Regions from separate parts of the Alteromonas sp. AO-Serp genome, predicted to be linked through region 1. Evidence: predicted binding sites of a transcription regulator. Region 1 holds the regulator's gene; the other holds the start of a gene.
What was found. Region 1 encodes FNR, which switches genes on or off when oxygen is low (the NO sensors DNR and NnrR bind a similar motif). Its sites were predicted from a motif close to TTGATCTAGATCAA; they were not measured.

Region 1 (14,503 bases):
CACACGGGGGTCCACAACAAACCAATAACCAGATTAAAAGCGACCAGTAAACTCAGTACAGTTAGTATTGTAAAACGCATTCAAAGTCCTTCTCTATTTTGGCCATATTTAAATAAGATAATATGCCTACAGCCTTGTTCAATACATCTAAAAACGGGAACTAGATTTATATCTATGCTAATCCATTGATATAAATCAAAAAAACAAGATTTGAGCTTAACGTTAAAATTGGTTACGCGTTACCACAAAATACTATCTTAGACCTTTTTTAGCTGCGAAAACAAGCCATTACATGCTAATCTATTAATTCGATTTTAGCGAGTTGACCTCGTGATTTATGAGTAACACGAGGTTAAATTATGATGTAACCTGCGCTGGGTAGCGGATTTCACGTTCAACATTTTTGAAAGGTAATTCATGGAGTATGCATTTCTTCTTTTCGCATTTATATGCGGTTTAACGGTTAAGCTTATCGGCATTCCTCCTTTAGTTGGCTATCTAGTGGCTGGCTTCTTACTCAATTTCGCAGGCTACACTCTCACTGAAGATTTAACTCAAATCGCTAATCTTGGTATTACCCTAATGCTGTTTACTATCGGCTTAAAACTCAATATAAGAGATTTAAGCCGACGTGAAGTTTGGGCTGGGAGCGTATCTCACACATTAATATGGGTGGGCGTTATCACATGTTGTGTTTATGCAATAGGCGCTGTTGCAGCAAACTTTGTTGATGGACTTACCTGGAAGAGTGCAGCTCTTATCGCTTTTGCTTTAAGCTTCAGTAGCACTGTTTGTGTAGTTAAAGTATTGGAAGAAAGCGGCGAGAGCAAAACACGCCACGGTCGACTGGCCATTGGCATTTTAGTTATGCAAGACGTTTTTGCCGTAATCTTTCTTGTAGCTGCAACAGGCAAGTTACCGTCGGTATGGGCACTTGCCCTTCTCGCATTATTCCCGGCAATGCCAATTATCAACAAGATGATTAATAAATCAGGCCACGGAGAATTATTACCTCTTACAGGTTTCATTCTTGCTTTGGGTGGTTATCATTTATTTGAGCTGGTTAATATTAAAGGCGACCTAGGTGCACTTATCTTTGGAATCATGTTGGCGCAACACGAAAAAGCCTCAGAACTTGCCAAGTCACTACTTAGTTTTAAAGATTTATTTTTAATTGGCTTTTTCCTTACCATAGGGCTAACAGCGCTTCCCAGTCTGAGTATGGTTGTTCTCGCCATTGTATTCTGCTTATTTATACCGTTAAAAGCTGCGCTGTTTTTCGGTTTGTTTACATCGCTTCGTCTTAGAGGACGTACTGCGTATTTAAGCAGCCTGGTGCTATCAAATTACAGTGAGTTTGGGCTTATTGTTGGGGCGCTTGCAGTTTCTTTAGGATTATTGGCAAATTCATGGTTAGTAGTCATTGCTCTTGCCGTCTCAATCTCATTCGTAATTACCAGCGTGCTCTATCGGAACTCACATTCACGTTATCACAAATATAAGCATGCCATTAAACGCTTCGAGAAAAAGGAACGTTTAAAAGAAGATATTTACCCTACTCTAAACAATGCAGAATTTTTAGTGTTGGGAATGGGGCGTGTTGGTCGCGGTGCTTTTAATGCGCTATCGAAGTTGAGCGATGTGAGCGTGTGGGGCATGGATGCTGATCGGGTTAAAGTTAAGGAACTCGCTGAGGAAGGACTCGATGTTATTTGCGGCGATGGCGAAGACGTGGATTTATGGGACAACCTGGATATTAAGCAGATACAGCTCGTTTTGCTTGCTCTACCATCTATCCAAGATTCGATTAATATCACTCGCCAATTAAAGAACGCTGGTTATACCGGAAAAGTCGCTGCCATAGCTCGCTATGAGGATGAAGTGTCCAGTTTGCTAGACAATGGCGTCGACAAAGTATTCAACTTCTTTACTGAAGCAGGACTTGGTTTTGCTGAAGAAAGCTTAGCCTACGCCCATGAACAACGGTAATGCTGTTCTAAATGCGAACAATGGATGAATTGAGAAACGTTATCGTTTGTAAACAACTGTTTTACAAAGACTTTTTTGACACAACCTCAAATCTAGACTAAACTTCACGCAAATACGTTAATAGGGTTTTCACAATGCAAGGTGATAAACAAGTTGTTGCAAAATTGAACGAAGTGCTGACAAGTGAACTTACTTCGATAAATCAATACTTTCTGCACGCTCGTATGTTCAAAAACTGGGGTTTTTCTGAACTTAACGAAAAGAATTATAAAAAATCGATCAAGGACATGAAGCAAGCGGATGATCTTATCGAACGCATTCTGTTTCTTGAAGGCCTTCCTAATCTTCAAGCTTTAGGTAAGCTTTATATCGGTGAAGACACCGTTGAAATGCTGTCATGTGATGCGCGCTTTCAAAAAGAGCAGCTTCCACTACTTCGTGAAGCTATCGCGCTATGTGAAGAAAAGCAGGATTATGTGTCTCGTGATTTACTTGAAGACCTTCTTGAATATGAAGAAGAGCACTTAGACTGGATTGAAACGCAAGAATACCAAATTGATGCAATGGGTATTGAAAACTACCTACAAGCGCAAGTAATGGGAGATGACTAATGAAAGGTAACCAAGCAATCATCAATGGCTTAAACGAGCTTCTCTCTTATGAGTTGGCTGCCATGGATCAGTATTTCATTCACTCTCAGATGTATCTTGATTGGGGGTTGAATAAGCTTTACGAACGCATCGATCATGAATTTGATGACGAGCGCGGGCATGCAACTAAGCTAATTGAACGCATGCTGTTTTTAGAAGGTACGCCTGACATGGCGAAGCGCACAGGCTTCAAAGTGGGTAAAGATGTACCTGAAATGCTTGAAAGCGATTTACGTGTTGAATATGAAGTTGACGCAAAATTGCGTGAAGTGATAGCGCTATGTGAAACCGAGAAAGACTATGTGACCCGTGACATGCTAATCGTGCTATTAGACGATACTGAAATGGACCATGCACATTGGCTTGAACAGCAACTTGGTCTAATCAAGCGTATCGGTCTTCAAAACTACTTACAGTCTCAAATGTAAGATAAAGCGTTCACGCTACATCACAGCTAATTAATAATAGGCCGCTCTTTAATTCAAGAGCGGCCTTTTTCATGCTTCTTTGCTATCTGTTATTTAGCGAGAGGCTTATTGCCTTTTAAACAGTTACTGCTGCGTAACAAAATACAAATAGCTAGGGCTGTCTTTATCTTTAATGTTCAGGCGTAGCTGCCATTTCATTATCGGCTCACTACAACTTCCTAACATAAACCAACCTGACCACTCACCTTTGCCATTATTATCTAACAGTACGGGAATTTTGCCCATATACATGTTTACGCCCTCAATCCATGCGCTTTCTATTACCTCGCCCTCGGGAACTAAAAGCTTAACCGTTACCGACTCTTCGGCTTCAGGCATGGTAGAAAATGTGGCAATTGCCAACTTGTCATCAATTAAGAATTCGCAAGTTTCATTGACAAAGTTGCAGCTGTTTCCTATTCCATTAACTACGCTCGTGTCTTTTAACACCGAAGACTGGAATTTATGTGCAAGGTATACACACACGGCTACAACAATAATAGCCACTAATGGAAGCTGAGAATGTAAAAATTTTGATCGTTTATTGTTATCGTTATTTAGCATTTCTTAAATTTTGTGTATTTCTTCATTGACGGAGATCAAGCTTAGGTAGTTTATGGTATCTTTTTGTAATTAAAAACCTTATCATCCGCGTACCAACTGGCTTGGAGACAATAATTATTACTCTTTCCGAGCTCGGTGTGAAGCGTTATTCCTTTGCTGATACACGTCTCGACCGTACTATTCCGGCAGTTGGAGACCATAGTTCATTTGAAGTGGAAGATTCATTAAAATGAGTGAAATAAGCCAAGCACAACCTGACTACAATTATAAAGTAGTTAGGCAATTTACCATCATGACCATAGTCTGGGGTATCATTGGTATGGGCCTAGGGGTATTTATTGCCGCGCAGTTATTTGCACCTATGCTTAACTTTGACACACCATGGCTAACATTCTCACGTTTGCGTCCGTTGCACACTAACGCCGTTATTTTTGCCTTCGGCGGCTGTGCGCTATTTGCAACGTCGTACTACATCGTTCAGCGTACCTGCCAGGTAAGACTGTTCAGTGACAAACTTGCCGCATTTACCTTTTGGGGTTGGCAAGCCGTTATCGTTTTAGCTGTTATCACCCTGCCTATGGGTTTAACCAGCTCAAAAGAATACGCTGAACTAGAATGGCCAATTGATATCCTTTTGGCACTGGTTTGGGTCGCTTATATCATTAACTTCTTCGGAACCCTAGTAATCCGTAAAGTTTCGCACATTTATGTTGCAAACTGGTTCTTAGGCGCGTTCATGTTAACTGTTGCAATTCTTCATATTGGTAACAGCATGGCTATTCCGGTATCTTTCACTAAATCGTATTCACTGTATGCAGGCGCAGTAGACGCTATGATGCAGTGGTGGTACGGCCATAACGCGGTAGGCTTTTTCCTAACTGCGGGCTTCCTTGGTATGATGTACTACTTCGTACCTAAGCAAGCTGGTCGCCCGGTTTATTCATACAGACTTTCAATTGTTCACTTCTGGGCACTTATCTCTCTGTATATCTGGGCTGGTCCTCACCACCTTCACTACACTGCCCTACCAGACTGGACTCAGTCGCTAGGTATGGTGATGTCTATTATCCTATTCGTTCCATCTTGGGGTGGTATGATTAACGGTATTATGACGCTATCTGGCGCGTGGCATAAACTTCGCACCGACCCAGTATTGCGTTTCCTAATTGTTTCATTGTCTTTCTACGGTATGTCTACCTTCGAAGGTCCAATGATGGCAATTAAGACCGTTAATGCACTATCTCACTACACTGACTGGACAATTGGTCACGTACACTCTGGCGCTCTAGGTTGGGTTGCAATGGTTTCAATTGGTTCAATTTACCACTTAATTCCAGTGCTATTCGGTCAGCGCGCTATGTATAGCACCAAGCTAGTTAACGTACACTTCTGGTTCGCAACTATCGGTGTTGTTCTATACATCGTAGCAATGTGGATGTCTGGTGTACTACAGGGTCTAATGTGGCGTGCAGTAAATGCTGACGGTACGTTAACCTATAGCTTTGTTGAGTCATTAGAAGCGTCTAAGCCTTTCTATGTGGTTCGTTTCATTGGTGGTTGTTTCGTGGTAGCGGGTATGCTTGTTATGGCATACAACACATGGAAAACCGTTCGTGCACCTAAAGGCAGTATCGCTGCAGACCCAGCGACTCAGCCGGCGTAGTAAAGGAGACGAATAATGAAAAACGCACATGAGTTAATTGAAAAGAACGTCGGTCTGTTAACGGTATTAATCCTTATCGCTATCAGCTTCGGTGCCATGGTTCAAATTACGCCGTTGATGTTTCAACAGCAAACCATGGAACCGGTAACAGGCTTACGTCCATACACCGCGCTTGAGCTTGAAGGCCGTGATATCTACATCCGTGAAGGTTGTGTAGGTTGTCACAGCCAGATGATCCGTCCATTCCGCGCTGAAACAGAGCGTTATGGTCACTACAGCGTTGCTGGCGAATCAGTATGGGAGCACCCTTTCCTTTGGGGTTCTAAGCGTACTGGTCCTGACCTAGCACGTGTTGGTGGTCGTTACAGCGACGAATGGCACCGAGTTCACCTGCTTAATCCTCGTAACGTGGTACCAGAGTCGAACATGCCAGGTTTCCCTTGGCTTGCGGAAAACACGCTTAATGGCGAGTTAACGGCTGAAAAAATGGAAGTATTCCGTGGATTTGGCGTTCCGTATACCGACGAAGATATCGCGGGTGCGAAAGCGGCAGTACAGGGTAAAACGGAAATGCAAGCCCTTATTGCTTATCTACAATCTCTTGGCACACATTTGAAATAATATGGACCAGGGAATTGTAGGCAGCATTTTTACTGTCATCGTCTTTGTAAGCTTCATCGGTGTTGTGTGGTGGGCATTTAGCAGCCGCAACAAGAAAAAATTCGATGAAGCTGCGAACCTAGTGTTTGCAGACGAAGAAAAAGAAAAATCAAAAGAAGATTAGCAGGAGTCTCGAACTCATGAGTATGTTTTGGACAATTTGGATTTCAGTGATAACCCTAGGGTTGATCATTGGTTGCTACTTCCTTCTTCGCTGGTGCCTTTCTAACAAGACCGGCGTAGCTGAAGGTGAGTCAATGGGCCACGAATTTGATGGTATTGAGGAGTTGAACAATCAACTTCCTCGCTGGTGGACAATTATGTTCTACATGACCATCGTTTGGGGCTTTTTATACCTAGCGCTTTATCCTGGCCTAGGTGCGTATGAAGGTATTTTGGGTTGGAAGAGCTCTAACCAAAATATTCAATCGCTAGAAGAGTCAGCTCAAGCGCGTATTGACGCTAAAGAGCAAGGCTACCTAGTAGAATATGACCGTGAACTAGATTTCGCTGCCGAGAAGTTCGACCCGATCTTTGAAGCGTATGCAAAAGTTCCTGTTGAAGAACTGGCTAAAGACCCAGAAGCAAATAAAGTAGGTCAGCGTTTGTTCCTACAAAATTGCTCTCAGTGTCACGGTTCTGATGCACGTGGTCAAAATGGCGGCTTCCCTAACCTAACGGACAACGACTGGTTGTACGGTGGTTCAGGTGCGAAAATCGTTGAAACTCTTACGCTTGGTCGTAAAGCAGCTATGCCAGCATGGCTAGATGCTATGGGTGAAGACGGTATCGAAGAAGTGGTTAACTACGTACTTAGTTTAAGCGGTCGCGATGTGGACCCTCAGCTTGCAGAAGCAGGTAAAGCACGTTTCGCAGCGTGTGCGGCTTGTCACGGTATGGACGGTAAAGGTAACCAAGCACTTGGTGCGCCAAACCTTACTGACAATATCTGGCTATACGGCGGCAGCCACAGAGCGGTAACAGAAACGCTTACTTACGGTCGTAACGGTGTAATGCCTTCATTCAAGAAAACCTTGGGTGATGACAAAATTCACGTTGTCGCAGCGTATGTTTACAGCCTTTCAAATGATTAATGATTTAAATCATTAAATATCTTAAAAAGCCTCGTTACTACGGGGCTTTTTTTATGAGAAAATACAGCGATATAGAGAGTGCTGTACGAACAATCTTTGTTCACATTTAGTATGTCTCGCGAACATTATATTTATTCTTATTTCCCGGCTAAACATGTCGTTGGGGCAGTGAAAATAAATATGTTGTTAGCGAAGTAAACACGAGAAAAGATTTCAATGAATAGACCCTGGTATAAAGAGTTCTGGCCCTGGTTTTTAATTGCCGTTCCTATTATCACGCTCATTATGGGCGGCGTATTATTAAAGCTTGCTATTAGTACTGAAGATAGCCTAGTGGTGGACGACTACTACAAGGAAGGAAAAGCAATTAATGCGCGATTGGATAAAGAAGCCGTAGCCCGTCGCATGAATATCACTACCGATTTAACCATTGAAGATGGCAGCATAGCGCTAGAGTTTCATTCAGGTATTCCACAAGAAGGTAATGCGGTTAAACTAAGCTTTTATCACGTAACGCTTGAAGAGCGTGATGTCAGCGTTTTATTAAGCCGCGATGCTAAGGGTATCTATCGTGGTTTTGTCGAAGAAGATCTTGATGGTAAATGGCGCGTATCGCTAACCCCTATTGATGATAGCTGGAAAATACAAAATACCATCTATCTGCCCCACTCTGGCAAAATGAAATTCAATCCATAATGGCCAATCACGACTGTTACCATTGCGGCTTGCCTATTGCGGGCTCAGACGATGGAAAATTTACTACCGTCATATTAGGGCAGCAACGCGACATGTGTTGCCCTGGATGTTTAGCCGTGGCCGAAGCCATCGTAACCAACGGTCTTGAAGACTATTACCAGTTTAGAACCGAACCAGCGCAAAAATCAGACGATGGTATTCTAGAGACACTCGACAAACTCAAAGTGTATGACGACCCTGCTCTTCAAGAAGAATTCGTTTTTGATGAGGGGCAAGATAAGCAGATTCAATTAACCCTTGAAGGTATTACGTGCGCTGCGTGTGGATGGCTTATCGAAAAGCAGTTGTCAAAAGTAGAAGGGATAAAGCAAGTCGCGGTAAACGTCCAAGAGCGCCGCGCTTTAGTTACTTGGTCACCTTTTCAAATCAAGCTTAGTCAGATTCTTTCTACACTAAAACGCATTGGTTATGTTGGGTCGCCATTTCACCCCGATGAACACGAAGCCAGTTATAAACGCGAACAAAAGACCTTTCTGAAAAAGCTTGGTCTAGCAGGCATTATGACCATGCAGGTGATGATGCTGATGACGGGGCTGTATTTTGACTGGTTTGGCGCTATTGAATTAGAAACCCGACAGTATTTTTACTGGGTTGCCCTTACGCTTACTACACCTGTAGTACTGTACTCAGGCAGCACTTTTTATGTGGGCGCCGCTAAAGCGCTAAGCGCAAGAACGGTTAATATGGATGTGCCCGTTACGCTCGCCATATTCGGTACTTACATTGCAGGAATTCGCTCTACAGTATTAGAGCAAGGCGAAGTGTATTTTGAATCTATTTGTATGTTCATTTTCCTGCTGTTACTCAGCCGCTTTTTAGAACATCGCAGCCGCCATCGCGCCGCACAGATCTCTGCCAATATGATGCAGTATGTACCCGTTTCAGCCACCAAATTGATGCCTGATGGCAGCCTAACCGAGTGTCTGGCAAAGCAGTTAAAAATTGACGATGTGGTGCTGGTTAAGCCTGGTGAAACGATCCCCATTGATGGAGTGGTGACCGAAGGGAACGCAGCGGTTGACGAATCGATGCTTACCGGCGAGTTTAACCCCGTGCGTAAGTCGAACAGTAGCCCGGTTTACGGCGGCACGGTTTGTCAAGATGGTACGCTAACCATTACGGTTACGCAGACCCTTAAAAATGCGCTGGTAAATCAAATTGTACGACTGCAAGCAAGTGCGATGGCGAGTAAGCCTAAAGCAGCGCAGATAGCCGATAATTTTTCTCGCTATTTCGTTACCGCGGTATTGCTGATTTCGGCGTTAACCTATGGCTTTTGGGCGTATCAGGGTAGCGACGAGGCATTTTGGATCACCATATCGGTGCTGGTTGCAACCTGCCCTTGCGCACTAGGGTTGGCTACGCCATCAGCGTTAACCTGCGCTATGGCAAAGTTAAACCGACAAGGTATTTTACTAAAACGGGCCGATGCGCTAGAACAAATTACTGACATTGACACCATCGCTTTAGACAAAACCGGCACGCTCACAAAAGGCAAATTTACTATTTCAAATGCTTGGTACGCTGACGGCGTGGATAGTAATAGTGCGCTATCAATTGCGCGCGCTTTGGAGTCACGCTCTGAACATCCGATTGCCAAAGCCTTTAGCGACGGTGTAGCCCTAAGCGAGATTTCTGCCTCTAGCGGTAGTGCTGACGCCATCGATAACACGGTACACAAAGTGACTAATTTTACCGTTACGCCAGGAGGTGGTATCAGCGGTGAGATCAATGACACGTTGTTTTCTATGGGATCTGCAGCATTCAGCGTTCACGAATCACAGCTAAAACTCATTGAAGCGTTCCCTTCAGCTAACGTGTTTCTCACGGTTAAGGGGCGTATTATGGCGGCGTATGAAGTAAAGGATTCACTAAGAGAAGATACGCAAGAAACTCTCGATATATTAGCTGCAAGCCATACGCTCGCCGTTTTAAGTGGTGATACACAGCAAAACGTTAATGCGCTTACCGCACCATTGCCAATTTCGACCGCTAAAGGTGGCCTAACACCTGAGCAAAAGTACGAAGCCGTTCAAGCTATGCAGCAATCTGGCGCGAAAGTGATGATGATGGGGGATGGTATTAACGACGCTCCAGTTCTTGCCAGCGCTGATGTGGCGATTGCAGTGGGTAATGCCACAGACGTGGCTAAAACTGCCGCCGACGTGATACTGCTTGGCGATCAGTTGCTTTCTGTACCAGAGCTTATTCGAACTGCGCATCAAGTGAAGCAAAAAATAAGGCAAAATATCGGCTGGTCGGTAGGTTACAACGTTTTGATCTTACCTTTCGCCGTATCAGGCCTACTTTCACCCTGGATGGCTGTTGTTGGTATGTCGTTAAGCAGTATCATTGTGGTCACAAACTCAACGCGACTTTTGAGCAAATAGCATGAGTATTATTTACGTATTAATTCCAATCGCCATCATCATTGTTGCCGTCGCTATCGTGATATTCTTTTGGGCGGTGAAAACCAATCAATTTGAAGATTTAGATCGCCAAGGGTATAGCATACTGTTTGACGATGATCTTCCGCCAGAAGAAAAAAAGCTAGCTGAGCAACGCAAGCAACTTCAAGACAGTAAAGTAGACAAAAGCCAAGCGCCACATGGAAGGGATTAACTACTTCTCTGCCTTTCTTATCGGCTTAGCCGGCGGAGTTCACTGTGTGGGAATGTGCGGTGGAATTGTCGCTGCGTTAAGGATGGTATCGCCTAAAGGCGCTTCAGCACTACCCTATACCCTTGCCTATAACATGGGACGTATAGTGAGCTACACCATCGCCGGAGCAATAACCGGGGCACTTGGAAAAATTGCAGCAGATTATATACCTCTTGCCAACTATGCCCTTTCCCTACTTAGCGGAATCATGTTGCTTCTACTGGCGTGTTATTTGGGTAAGTGGTGGACTGGCTTAACAGTGCTGGAAAATGCGGGTAAAGGCCTATTTTCCAAAGTCCAGCCGCTTTCAAAACGCTTTTTGCCCTTTAAGACCCCTTTAAGTGCGTTGCCTTATGGTTTTATTTGGGGTTGGCTTCCTTGCGGTTTGGTGTATTCCACACTTACCTGGTCTCTCGCGGCGGGTAACGCACTAGAAGGCGCTGCTATTATGTTCTTCTTCGGTTTGGGTACATTACCCACCTTGCTCGCTGCAAGCGCTGGTAGCCAATATATTGTTCGAGGTTTTCAACATAATCATTTTAGACAAATTATTGCAGTAATAATGGCAATATATGCAGCTTATCTTATTCATGGCGCAATCGTTTAAAAATGGGTGTATTATTGTCGGGTATTCTTTTAGAGAGCGTGCATTATGAGCAAAGGAAGCCAATTTTCTATTCACTGTCAAAACTGTAGTTTCAGTCACCTGTGTTTACCGGTGGCGTTAAACAAAACAGAAATCGAGTCTCTTGACGATATTATTGAACGCAAGAAGCCGCTTCATAAAGGTGACACGCTGATTCAAACTGGTGATAAATTCCGTTCTCTATTTGCAGTGAGAACTGGTTCATTCAAATCATTTGTGACTAATACCGAAGGTGAAGAACAGATTACTGGTTTCCACTTTCCTGGTGACATTATCGGTTTCGATGCATTAAGAGAGAACAAACACCAAAGCTATACCTCTGCGTTAGAAACTGCCATGGTGTGTGAGCTTCCCTACGAGACCCTCGACGAAATGTCTGTGCAATTTCCAAAGCTGCGCCACCAGATCATGAGCTTCATGAGCGCTGAAATAAAACAAGATCACGACATGATCATGCTTTTAAACAAGCGAACCGCAGAAGAGCGTTTATTGTATTTTATATCACATCTATCTCAGCGCTTTGAAGAGCGTGGCTTTTCCCATAGAGAATTCCACTTAACCATGACGCGCAACGAAATTGGAAACTATTTAGGATTAACGATTGAAACGATTAGTCGTCTGTTAAGCCGTTTTCAAAAAGACAACATCATAAAAGTAGACGGCAAGCTTATTACTATTTTGGATTTCGATAGACTAAACACCAAACTAGCGGCGCTTAACGGCCCAAGCGTTGTCTGCGGTTAGTCTTTTTTAAGTGTTAAATAAGGCGCGCACTAAGCGCGCTTTTTTGTGACCTTTGGTAGCCACCTATCTACCCTTTCAGCGCCACGCTGGTTGCTCCATGTTCAATTCGTTAAGTTCACTCATGGTCGCCTCGTAAAATTCTTGATCTAAAACAACTTACGTTTTTCCCAATGTCGTTTATAGTTAGTATTAGAAAGCTTCGATTTCGACAGCCGCTACTAAGTTTCGTAGTTAGGGGGACGTTATGATTGAGTGTAAACGAATTCTGGCCGTGGTAGATGCCGAGCGCGATAACCAACCTGCACTAAGCCGAGCTTATGAACTCGCTTCAAAAACAGGCGCTTCAGTTACCGCCATGATGGTGGTATACGACTTATCTTATGATATGACGACCATGCTTAGCCCGGATGAGCGCGAGTCAATGCGCGATGCAGTTACAAAGGAGCATGCAAAATGGCTTGCCACCCACTTAAGAGAACAAGGATTCACTGAAACTGATATCGTTGTAGAATGGAATAATCGTGCGTATGAGTCGATTATTTACTACACCCTAAACAATCAGATAGATTTAGTGGTAAAGGCAACCAAAAAGCACGACGATCTTGCTTCTGTTATTTTCACCCCCACCGACTGGCATTTAATGCGTAAATGCCCTCGCCCAGTATTGCTCGTTAAAGAGCACGACTGGCCAGAAGGAGGAGAGATTATTGCTGCAGTAAACGTAGGCAGTGAAGACGATGAGCATGCCGCACTTAACGATAAGCTCACCCTCATTGCTAACGACTACGCCTCTTTATTGAAAGGTAGCGTAAATTTGGTCAACAGTTACCCTTCTACACCACTTAATATCGCCATAGAAGTACCTGAGTTCGACCCCGATACCTATCACGACGCGGTAAAAAATCATCATTTAAAGGAAATGCGTAGTCACGCATTAAAGTACGGTATTCCTGAGAACAAATGCGTAGTAAGAGAAGGCCTTCCGGAAAAAGTTATCCCGCAAGTGGCAAAAACACTGGATGCAGAGCTGGTTGTTATTGGTACCGTTGGCCGTGTGGGCATTTCAGCGGCCCTAATTGGTAACACTGCAGAACACGTGATCGACGAACTCAATTGCGATGTGCTTGCTATTAAGCCAGATGGATTTGTGTCGCCGTTGTCGGTGTAGTCTTTTCATCAGTACTACATAGCCCGTGTTTGCCGTTACTTAGCGGCCAACACGGTATGTCACCAACAAATTTAACTTCACAAGCATGGTCTCGAAAAGCCGCTTTAATGTATAATGGTGGCTTTATCACAAACCAAGCTAGTTAATTATGAGTTTAGGCACAAACAGTGCTGACGCGTCGCCATTAAATGCTGCGCAAAGTAAGCAAAAGTACAACTTCAACAAACTTCAGAAACGACTTCGCCGCAATGTGGGTAAAGCCATTGGCGATTTCGGTATGATTGAAAACAACGACAAAGTAATGGTGTGTTTATCTGGCGGTAAAGACAGCTACACCATGCTAGATATTTTATTGTTTTTAAAGAAGATTGCGCCTATTCATTTTGATATCGTTGCGGTTAATCTTGACCAAAAGCAGCCTGGTTTCCCCGAACATATCTTGCCTGAATATCTAGAAAGCATTGGCGTTGACTACAAAATTGTAGAAGAAGACACCTACTCTATTGTTAAAGACAAAATTCCAGAGGGAAAGACAACATGCTCTCTCTGTTCTCGCTTGCGCCGTGGTATTCTGTACCGCACGGCAAAAGAGTTAGGTGCGACTAAAATTGCATTAGGTCATCACCGCGACGACATGCTAGAAACGTTTTTCCTCAATATGTTTCATGGTGGCAAGCTTAAGTCTATGCCGCCAAAGCTAGTCAGCGATAACGGTGAACACATCGTTATTCGTCCATTGGCATACTGCACAGAAAAAGACATCGAGAAATATTCTCAGGCCGCTGAATTTCCGATTATTCCGTGTAACCTTTGTGGCTCACAAGAAAACCTACAGCGCCAAAACATAAAGGCTATGCTTCAAGACTGGAACCGTCGCTTCCCAGGTCGTATAGAGTCGATGTTCCGTGCGCTTCAAAACGTAGCGCCTTCACACTTAATCGACAGCAACCTTTATGATTTTAAAGCTATAGCCACACAAGAAGGCCCGGTAGAAGACGGTGATATCGGGTTCGATGAACCTTCTTTCACTACAGAAAATAGTACGGACTTCAGTGATGAAGATAATACTATTGAAGTAATAAACATTATGGAACCTAAGTAAATGAAAATTGGACTTGCGCTAGGTGCCGGTGCCGCAAGGGGCTGGACTCACATTGGCATAATTGAAGCATTAGAAAAACTCGGCGTAAAAATTGACGTTGTAGCGGGATGTTCTATTGGTGCTTATGTTGGTGCTGCCTACGCAAGTGGCAAGCTGGAAGGCTTGAAAGAGTGGGCCTGTTCCCTTAGCGACTGGCAGGTACTTGCTCTTATGGGTGTAGGACTTAGACGCGGCGGCATTGCCAGCGGACAGAAGGTTTTCGACAAGCTAGCAAGCGAGTTTTGTGAATCGACTTATGAAGACATGCTTAAGCCGTTTGCGGCTGTGGCTACCGACCTT
Region 2 (10,618 bases), on a different contig from region 1:
ATCTGCACTATATGCACCCAAATCTGACACAAATACGAAGCCATTGATTTCATCTTCAAGGTCGGTAGTGTATGCGCTGATTTGTGCAGACAGTGATTTCCAGTTTGCCTTAACGCCTATTTCCCATTCTTCACTGGTTTCTGGTTCTAAGTTTGGGTTGCCGATGAAGCTTGCAGGGAAGTAGCCAAAGCGCTCAGTGAAGGTGGGTGTTTTAACAGCTTTACCATAGCTGGTAAAAACAGCGTAGTAATCGTTAAGTTGCCATGTGAGGCCGCCGCGATAACTTACGGCATTGTCGAACTCACTGTTGTTGTCGAATCGTGCGCTTAGTGTTGCGGTTAGCGACTCGGTTAGCTGGCCATTTGTCTCGGCAAATACGCTATAAGTATTGTCGTGCTGCTTCTGGTTCGGATCGCCAAATGCAATTGGGCCGCGCTGGGTAAAAAGGCGCTGTAGGTATTCAACACCGCCAGCAAAATCCCAGTTATCCATGGTATAGAAACCTGTCCAGTTTAACTCTATGCGCTCACCAGTGGTACCGCCAGTGTCTGCACCTGACTCGGTGTTATCGTTATCGTCTTTGCGATAATGCGCACTTAGCGCTGAGCGATAACCTGTATTTTCCGGAGCAAATTCCCATCTTAATTTCGCGCTAATTTGTGAACCATCCGTCACGTTATCTGAGTCAGCAGGAAGGCCTGTCGTCACAAAATCAGTGCCGTCGTAATCGTTCTCGTACTGAACCGTGCGAAGGTTAGCTATTAACGTATGCTCCGACGTTGCGGCATAATTAATATTAATGCCAGCGGTCATGTTGTCGTAGCCATCATCTTCGTTACCAACACGAGATACGTTGTCACCGTCGGTACGTATGTAGCTGGCGTATGCAGAAATACCTACGTTATCGCTTTGCGAGCGCGCGTTCATGCTGCCCTGCAACGTACCTTGTGTGCCAACGCCAGCAGAGAAGTCTACGTGTGACGCATTATCGGCAAACTGGCCTGATTTCGTAGTAATGCTCAATACACCACCGATAGCGCCGCTGCCCCATCTTGCGCTCTGCGGGCCTCGAAGAAGTTCTATGCGCACCACGTTTGCGCTAGTTAAGTGAGCAAGGTCAACCAGACTTCCTTGGCCTACGTCGTTGGCAACAACGCCATCAATTAAAACAAGTAGATGGTTGGTTTCACCGCCGCGCACGCGCAGCTCTGTTAAGCCACCAGGACTGCCTGACTGAGACAAGCTAACGCCAGGTAGACCGCGAATTAGATCGGTAAGTTGAAGTGCGCCCGAAGCTTTAATGTCGCTTTCAGTTAGCACCGATACTGAACCAGGAAGTTTGGTTAACGAAATAGGCAAACGCGTGCCTGTTACTGTTAAAGTTTCAATATCTTGGTCAGAAGTTTGAGCAAAGGCAGGTGTGCTTAAGCACGAAATAACTGCAGCGCTAAGGGCTGCTTTAGTAAAATGTGTACGCATGGTTTTTATGTTGTCTTTGATGCGCTCCACCCGAGCACATGATTAGGGAAAGTGCACGCATTGCTTAATTATGGATGTGAGCAAGCAAACGACACCATGAAGTACAGGCCGGTATCCGGGCTTACTCACCATTACTAAAAATGTAATAGCTCTTTTGCCTTCCCATCTAATGGCGTTTAATACGTAACGCATAAAAGACAGTGGCGTATGAAAAGAAAACGACAACGCGTTGAGTTTACCGTTGCGGGGGCAGCATCAGTTTTTCACTGATTTCCCGTTTAACCCTTGTCGCCGTAGTTAATATGGAGCTAGACAAGAGCACCTACACACTGTCGATTATATCTAAGTTAAAAAGTGATAGCGAATACGGTTTCTTATACCTTACGCTTTTTCGTAACCGCCATAAGATTATCGACAACGGTCATCGAAAAAGCGTTTTTTCAGCAGTAAAGGGGCTGGCTCAATATCCTAATTTCAGTGGAGGCTCTTGAAGGGCCGATAGCTGTTCTTTCAGAGCAAGTATTTGGCCTTCCCAGTATTTGTCTTCAGCAAACCAAGGAAATGCCCGCGGAAAAGCAGGGTCTTCCCAGCGTCGTGAAAGCCATGCCATGTAATGCACCATTCGCATAGCGCGCAGGGGCTCAATAAGTGGCAACTGTGCAGTGTCAAACGGGTGAAACTCCTCGTATGCTTCAACCAAAGTATCGAGCTGCAATAGTTGTTGTTGGCGGTCGCCGCTTAGCATCATCCACAAATCTTGGATAGCAGGGCCCATGCGGCAATCATCTAAATCAACGAAGGTAGGGCCATCGCGCCACAGTATATTGCCTGGGTGGCAGTCACCGTGAAGCCGAATACTTGATGTTGGCTTATACGCTTTTTTCGTGGCATCAATAACGGGGTTAAGTATGGCAAAAAATGCTGTCTTTAGATGCTCTGGCAGCAGTGTGCTTTGCATAAGCACCTGCTTCGGTTCATCGAGGTAACTTTCAATATCAATCGAGGGACGATGTGCAAACCCTTTAGCATGGGCCACGCGGTGAATACGACCAATGAAACGCCCCATCCATTCGAGTTGATCAAGGTTGTCATTTTCGAATTGTCTACCGCCCACCGAAGGAAATAACGCAAATCGATAGTCAGTTTCCGCCACGGTGTGGTGATGCAGCGTGCTGCCATTGAGAGAAATGGGCGCAGCCAATGGAATTTCGTTATCGATTAGCTCTGCAGCAAACGCGTGTTCTTCAAGAATTTGAGCGTCGGTCCATCGACCTGGGCGATAGAATTTTGCTACATAGCGCTGACCGTCTTCAGCCAAAAACTGATAGACGCGGTTTTCATAACTATTTAGTGCTAGCAAACCGCTTTGAAGAAAAATGCCCTGACTTTCCAGGGCATCTAATATGGTGTCTGGGCTAAGCCCAGAGAATGAAAAATCTGTCATCGATAAAGGAACTTAGTTGGCTCATCAACGGTAACCGTTTCCCCATCAATAGTGGTGGTTACACTGATAAAAATATCGGTAACCGTATCTTCCAGATTATAGGCGTCAGTTGCAACTGAAATTGGCGTGCTATACACCGCACCGCCTTCAACTGTTACAGTTTGCTCACCAATGTACTTGTAGTCAGGCAAACCTTTTACAGCAATAGAGTAGGTTTGGGTTTGCTGAGTTTTGTTAAGTACTTTTATTGTATAAACGTTCTCAATTAGCCCTTCATTCGTTTCGCGGTATAGCGAGTTTCTGTCGCGGATAATGTCAACTTCGGTGGGGCTGCGCATCCAAATATTGGCAAACAGCAAGCCTATCATCACCACTAAAACTACAAAGTAACCAATTAACTTTGGACGTAAAATATGAGTCTTACCGCCAGCTAGTTCTTCTTCAGAGGTAAAGCTTATCAGGCCTTTAGGATAACCCATTTTATCCATAACACCGTTACACGCATCAACACAGGCGCCGCAGTTGATGCATTCGTATTGTAAGCCATTTCGAATATCGATACCGGTTGGGCATACCTGAACACACAGGTTGCAGTCTATACAGTCGCCTAACCCTTTTTCCTTTACTTGCTCGTGACTAAGTTTGCGTGATCGCGGGCCGCGTTGCTCTCCACGCTTTGCATCGTACGATACAGTAAACGTGTCTTTGTCGAACATAGCAGACTGAAAACGCGCATACGGGCAAATGTGCGTGCACATGATTTCGCGCATGTAGCCAGCGTTTCCGTACGTACAGACGGCAAAGAAAATAACTGATAAACCTGCCCAGAAGCTGGTGTTAAATGTTACAAAATCGATAAACAGTTCATCAATTGGCGTAAAGTAGCCAACGAAGGTTAAAGCCGTTAACAGCGCTACCAATACCCAAGCGGTGTGCTTAGCTGTTTTACGCAAAAATTTATCTGCATCCATTTTGCGTGCATCTAGCGCTATACGCTTGTTGCGCGGGCCTTCGAATTTCTCTTCGAACCACGTATAAATGTATACCCACGTTGTTTGAGGACACATAAATCCACACCACACTCGACCAGCGAAAGTGGTGACGAAGAACAGCGCAAAGGCGGAAACAATAAATATATAGGCCAGTAAAGTGAGATCTTGAGGCCATAAGGTTAGAGAGAATATAGTAAATCGCTGCTCACCAATATCGAGTAGCACGGCTTGATGCCCGTTGTACTGAATCCATGGAATGATGGCAAAGAGGCCCAAAAAGAAAAGGCCAAACATGCGTCTAAACGTCTCCAGAGGGCCTTGTACAGCCCGCACATAAATACGGCTACGAGAGTCGTGGCGTTTACCCTCAGGTCCACCTTTGGGTTTATGTACTTTTACCGGTGTAACGGTCTTTACCGGTATTTGTTCATTCATAGCTTAACCTTATGTGACGTAACGAACTGCCTGTGCAGTATAACTGCGTTCAAAACGTCATATTTAATGTAGATCAATAATGCGGCGTATGGTGTATCTTTTTAAAGTTTCAGTCAATACTGAAACTTCAGAACGTAAGTCGTTTTTTGTTTTGATTTCCTCAGTCTATGTAACTTTGTAAATAGTTAAATACAGCTACGTGAATAATGAGGATTAATATAACGGCCAGATGCCATTTGATGCCCAACATCGACGATTAGGCTTTACCTACTATACATGAGTATAGTTTGCTGTATTTACAGGTAAACCGATATGACCCTATTATCGTCGATAATAATGTGGTCAATTACCGTTTGAATCGTGTACAGTGAGCATTGTGAAAATGTAAATTGGCAAAGTGTAGTTGAGCACATAGTGAGAAAGGTGCTAAAAAATTGGCGCTATTTGTAGTAAACGTCTGTCAAAGTTAGCTGAGAAGTCATGTTAAGGTTCTTTATCATCGCTGCTGAAATTATTGTTTTGGTAATTGTGCTGCGGTCTCCTTTTGTTCAGTATCTCTTTGAAGATATCCAGAACTCGCTTTCTGAATGGCTAGTTTCAATTGCCACCTTACCGGAGCGAGAAGAACTGCGTAGTTTACAAGATAAAATTAATATCCAGCTGAGTCCCTTAAAGCCTTACCAGCAAACATATGTTCAGCAAATCACCGCTGATAGCGCAAGCGTTAAACGTTTTTATCACACCTATTGTGAAAAGGACGATATAAACCCCAACTTTACGGGAACTAAACGCGTTCAACTATGCCTAATCATTAAACAGTCGTCAGTTATGCAAGTAGCAAAGCGAGACTAGCCAATTTTAACAAGGCTGGTTAAATATAAAGCTGATATAAAAGCCGACAATTGCTGCATGCTAAGCTTTCTCTAAATGTCTTGCTAACTCATAGTTTAAACGACTGAATTTAGGAGCATAAAAGTGAATAAATTACGTACTTTTTCTTGTTTAAGCTGCGCCACAGCGGTGGGACTCCTTACCGTTTTTGCTCCCACTCAAGCCGCTGAGGTGAAGATAACGTGGGAAGAACCTGAGTCTTATAGCGATGTAAGACCAACCAATGAATCTCGTAAACGGTTCCGCGAACGAACGCTACAAGAGCTTGAAGAACACATTGTAGATTTGGCCAGTGATTTACCTGAGTCGCAAGTGCTGTCAATGACAGTAACAAATGTTGATTTAGCTGGCCAAGTTTGGCCAAGCCAGTTTGTCGGCTTCGGTAACGGTGCCGGTAGCGACGTCCGTATCATTAAGCGCGTTGATATTCCTAGAATGACATTCAGCTACTCGTTGGCTAATGCCGACGGTCAGGTCATTTTAAGTGGTGAAGATGTGAAACTTAAAGATATGGATTTTATGGAGTCGAATATTCGTCGCAATCGCACGGAATCGCTTTCTTATGAAAAAGCGATGCTTAACGATTGGTTTTCAGATACGTTTTCAACCCAAGTAGCAGCGAACGACTAATAGTTTCGTTCAAATCATAATAAAAAAGGTCACATATAGTGACCTTTTTTGCGTTCATAGCCCATATTTCACGGGCTATAGCAGAATAAGCTGCCTACAGATAATCAAACTCATTACCTGATATTGCAAGGGTGCTTCCAGGGCCAGCTTTATAAGCGGCTTTGTGCGCATCGCGACGTACTAATATACGTTCCATGTAGAAGTCACGTGTCTTCATCTTAGACGCTGCAAGTACTGCATTACCTGATGCCTGCGCTTTGTCGGCCATGCTGTACCACAGTACACCAATCAATGAATAGGCGCTGTATGCCAAGTAATCACAAGCAGCAGCTGCAGCGGTGGTGGCATCCATACCTAAGCAATCGGCTGAAGATGCACGCCAGTCATCAAGAATTCCTTGAGCCAGACCCTTCGCCTCACTGTCTTGAATGTCGCTGACCAAAGCGTTAAACGCATTATAGGTCGCTTCCATCATTTGACCGCCATCTCGGGTAAGCTTACGACCAATAAGGTCTAGCGCCTGAATACCGTTGGTGCCTTCATATAACATAGCAATGCGCACGTCGCGCATAAGTTGTTCCATACCCCATTCACGAATAAAGCCGTGACCACCAAATACTTGTACACCTAGGCTGGTGGTCTCAAGGCCCATATCCGTCATAAAAGCTTTGCAGATTGGCGTTAAAAACTGAAGTATCTTGTCGGCATCTTCTTTTTCTTGACCTTCACCAAGCTTCTCAACGTCCATAAACTTGGCATAGAAAAGTGAAAGTGCACGACAGCCTTCAATCAGTGATTTCTGCGTAAGTAACATACGCGCTACGTCAGGTTGAAAGACGATCGGGTCTGCTTTGCCTTCTGGATTTTGAATTCCCTGAGGTGCGCGAGACTGAACGCGTTCGCGGGCATAGGTCAGCGCGCCTTGGTAAGAGGCTTCTGCCGCCCCTAAACCTTGCAGACCTACTTGGAAGCGTGCATCGTTCATCATGGTGAACATACATGCTAGGCCTTGGTTTTCTTCACCTACAAGGTAACCCGTTGCACCGTCAAAATTCATCACGCAAGTCGGGCTCGCTTTGATCCCCATTTTGTGTTCGATGCTTCCCACTGACAAGCTGTTCGTCTCGCCAGGCTCATTGCTGGCATCTGGAAGGAACTTGGGCACTAAGAATAAGCTGATGCCTTTAACGCCTTTGGGAGCATCAGGCAGACGAGCTAGAACAAGGTGAATAACGTTCGAGCTCCAATCGTGATCGCCTGCGGTAATAAAAATCTTATTACCGGTGACTTTATAGCTGCCGTCGCCTTGTGGCTCAGCTTTGGTACTAAGCAAGCTCAAATCTGTTCCTGCGTGAGGTTCGGTCAGGTTCATGGTACCTGTCCACTCACCGCTGATTAGCTTAGCAAGGTAGATATCTTTTAATTCTTTACTGGCGTGCTTAGTAACCGCAAGTGTTGCGCTCTCAGTAAGCATGGTGGTTAAACGCCAGCTTAAGTTCGCCGCGTTTAGCATTTCGTGAACAGGCACAGCCATGGTGTACGGCAAGTCTTGCCCGTCGTACTCGGCAGTACCTAGCATTGCATTCCAGCCGTTAGCAACATATTCCTGATAGGCATCAGCGAAGCCTTTAGGCGTGGTAATGCTGCCGTCTTTTAGCGTACAGCCTTCTTCATCGCCTTCACGGTTAAGAGGGGCAACCACATCCAAAGCAAACTTTGCACCCTGTGCAATAATTTCGTTGGCAAGCTCGCTATCAAAGTCGCTGATACCGAGCTTTTCGTAGTGAGCATCAAGTCCAAGCCAGTCTTTTAACAAGAACTGAAAATCAGTCGTAGGGGCGTGGTACAGAGGCATGGATGACTCCTTTTTCAAACAAGTGTTTTAATTTTGTCTATTATAGTCACAAAAAGCGTAGTCCGAATAGTCCGTTAAAGGAAAGTTAATAATAAATTTGGATGATGTGGGTAATGATCTATGCGGACTGACATGAGAGAAACACATAGGTTTTCCAAGACTCATGGACTTTAAATGTGCAGCAAAGGTCACACAGGCTCTGGTGATTATGTCTGACGCATTGATGTTAATATAGAAAAGTGAACTCAAGTGGTAGGCTCGCTTGCAATTCAAATTCTCACTGGCATGCTTAGCTTACATTGAAATAACCCGTTCACATACGCACAAGCAACACGGTACATAAAAACATGAATTCAGAAAGCGCGAAGAAAAACCTTAAACATAGCAGTGATGATGCGCAGATCCCGGTTTGCATTGTAACGGGGGGAAGCTTGGGTATCGGTTTTGCGGTATGCAAGCTGTTTAGTCAAAACGGTTATCAAGTCATTAATTTAGATATCAGAGACTTTGAGCAAGCGTTACCTAATGCTATCTGGAAGCCGTGTGATGTAAGTGTTGTGCGTAATATTGAAGCCGCGGTGAATGAGGTTATTAGTTCTTATCAACGCATAGACGCATTGGTGTGTAATGCCGGTATACATGTTTCAGCAACCATTGAAGACACTGATGAAGCGCTGCTTGATAAGGTACTAAACTTGAACGTAAAAGGGGCGTATGGCGCGATTAAATCTTGCCTGCCAACCATGAAAGAGCAGGGCAGCGGCGCGATTGTGGTGATGGGCTCAGATCAGTCCTTTATCGGAAAGCGCAATTCGTTTGCCTACGGGGTCAGCAAAGGTGCGTTGGCGTCTATGGCGAAAACCACTGCGCTTGACTACGCACCCTATAACATCCGCGTTAACGCGGTATGCCCGGGTACCATCGAAACGCCTCTATTTCATAACGCCATTGATAATTATGTGGCACGTTCTGGGGCAGATAAAAATGAAGTGGTAGCTGAAGAAGCCGCTGCACAACCTATTGGACGTTTGGGCCAGCCCGAAGACGTAGCTGAATTGACTTATTTCCTATGCAGCAACAAAGCGTCGTTCATCACGGGTAGCTTGTATGCGGTGGATGGGGGCTACACAGCACAATAGAAAGAGCTGAATAGATAGGGCTGAACAGAAAAGCAACGCGAAATGCCTTATCAGCAATAGCATAAACCAAGGTTTTATAAACAAAGATGAGCAAGCCTTCAATCACTTGGATAGACCCTCATATCCACTTCTTTGCCTTAAACGAAGGGCACTATGATTGGATGAAACCAGCCAATGCCCCTTTCTGGTCAGATAAAAAAGCGATTGCAAAAAATACTACAGAGCACATGCTCTATCGCGCGTCGTTAGGGCAGTTAGGCGGTTTTGTTCACATTGAAGCGGGTTACGATAACGAAAGGCCCTGGCGTGAAATTGCGTTCTTGGAGCGTCATTGTACGCTGCCATTCCGTTCAATTGGGTGTATCGATTTAACAGAGAATAGTGTTGGCAGTCATATCGATAAGCTAAAGCGGTACCACTCAATACGTGGGCTTCGTCACATATTAGATGACGATGCTAAAGTACTTTTACGCACCCCTAAAGTTAAATGGGGGCTTCATCACATGGCGTCGCAAGGCTTGTCTTTCGATGCGCAGTTAAATCTTGCAGATAGCAATGCTGTGCATGCGCTGCTAACGGTGCTAGAACAAACACCCTTGCTAAAAGTGGCTGTAAACCATGCCGCAATAGCGCCGATTGATGTAAATAGCTTTGCGTTTAAAACATGGCGGCAGAATATTCGCGACTTGAATGAAACGCAGCAAGTTGTGTTTAAGTTCTCAGGATTAGAAATGCAAGATCGCCGTTGGCTGTGGCAGCGTGCGTCTTATATTTTTGAATCCTTGCTGGACACCGTTGGCACAGATCACATGATGTTTGCCAGCAACTTCCCGCTGTGTCAGTGGCGAATGCCGTATGCGGCGCTTTGGCATGGGTTCATTGATATGACAACGCCGCTTTCTGTAACTCAAAAAGCGGCGCTGCTGTACGAAAATGCGAAGCGATGGTACGACATCGCATGAAGCTAGCGTACTTAAGCTGCTGAACTAGCCTAGGGTTTATTGCCTTCAATAAACCCGTTGGATTTCAGCTTTATTTAAGCGCAGTTACCGTCATGTGCGGCGAGCGATAAACCACCTCATCGTTTAGATCGATACCAATTCCCGGTGTGTCAGGCGCTTCAATGAAGCCGTTTACTGGCTGAGGATCTTGAATGCAAAGTTCACGGTTCCAATCTTTAATAGCGTAGGTATGGTGCTCGTGAATTAAGAAGTTTGGAATGGCCGTTTCTAGATGCAGGCTTGCCGCTGTCGCTACAGGGCCTCCGCAAACGTGAGCCTGAATACGTACATCGTAAATGTCGGCATAGTCACACACCTTTTTCGCTTCGGTGAAACCGCCACAAAGGCCAACGTCAGGTTGAAGTACATCAATAGATTGATCTTCAAGGTAAGGGCGTACATCCCAGCGATGGTACAGGCGCTCACCGCCCGCAATAGGCACGTTCACGTTCTTCGCTACTTTATCGTGAAGCTTTGAGTTAAGGTAATTCACTGGCTCTTCGTAATATAGACAGCCAATTTCTTCAACGATGTCACCCAGCTGGATAGCCGTTGATGCACCTAATAAGCTGTGACATTCAAAGATGATGTCGCCATCTTCGCCCATTGTGTCTCTAATCGCCTGAAGGCGGGCTTTGAACAGTTTAAGCTCGGGCTTAGTGAACAGCTTGGTTCTGTCGAAGTGGGTGTTGCCGTCTTTATCGTAAACGATGGGGTCAACTTTAACCGCATCGTAACCATCTTTAAGTGCT

Region 2: ccoG (cytochrome c oxidase accessory protein CcoG) is a predicted target of FNR. The motif match lies at 4,414-4,427, and genes of this name have one in related genera.

The regions. Positions count from the first base shown of each region.
Region 1 covers NZ_JAFLMX010000166.1:141-14,643, reverse strand. Annotated here, with positions in the region: gene QVA83_RS11740 (FMN-binding glutamate synthase family protein) at 1-80, opposite strand, end outside; gene QVA83_RS11735 (cation:proton antiporter domain-containing protein) at 418-1,989, shown strand; gene bfr (bacterioferritin) at 2,124-2,600, shown strand; gene bfr (bacterioferritin) at 2,600-3,067, shown strand; gene QVA83_RS11720 (hypothetical protein) at 3,191-3,670, opposite strand; gene ccoN (cytochrome-c oxidase, cbb3-type subunit I) at 3,900-5,333, shown strand; gene ccoO (cytochrome-c oxidase, cbb3-type subunit II) at 5,349-5,954, shown strand; gene QVA83_RS11705 (cbb3-type cytochrome oxidase subunit 3) at 5,956-6,117, shown strand; gene ccoP (cytochrome-c oxidase, cbb3-type subunit III) at 6,134-7,087, shown strand; gene QVA83_RS11695 (FixH family protein) at 7,304-7,783, shown strand; gene QVA83_RS11690 (heavy metal translocating P-type ATPase) at 7,783-10,233, shown strand; gene ccoS (cbb3-type cytochrome oxidase assembly protein CcoS) at 10,235-10,465, shown strand; gene QVA83_RS11680 (sulfite exporter TauE/SafE family protein) at 10,452-11,111, shown strand; gene fnr (fumarate/nitrate reduction transcriptional regulator Fnr) at 11,157-11,894, shown strand; gene uspE (universal stress protein UspE) at 12,139-13,062, shown strand; gene ttcA (tRNA 2-thiocytidine(32) synthetase TtcA) at 13,211-14,164, shown strand; partial or broken gene QVA83_RS11660 (patatin-like phospholipase family protein) at 14,165-14,503, shown strand, end outside.
Region 2 covers NZ_JAFLMX010000193.1:432-11,049, reverse strand. Annotated here, with positions in the region: gene QVA83_RS13175 (TonB-dependent receptor plug domain-containing protein) at 1-1,479, opposite strand, end outside; cobalamin riboswitch at 1,569-1,820, opposite strand; gene QVA83_RS13170 (serine/threonine protein kinase) at 1,940-2,923, opposite strand; gene ccoG (cytochrome c oxidase accessory protein CcoG) at 2,920-4,350, opposite strand; gene QVA83_RS13160 (hypothetical protein) at 4,831-5,202, shown strand; gene QVA83_RS13155 (DUF3016 domain-containing protein) at 5,326-5,871, shown strand; gene QVA83_RS13150 (acyl-CoA dehydrogenase family protein) at 5,966-7,726, opposite strand; gene QVA83_RS13145 (SDR family NAD(P)-dependent oxidoreductase) at 8,074-8,865, shown strand; gene QVA83_RS13140 (amidohydrolase family protein) at 8,952-9,827, shown strand; partial or broken gene QVA83_RS13135 (mandelate racemase/muconate lactonizing enzyme family protein) at 9,898-10,618, opposite strand, start outside.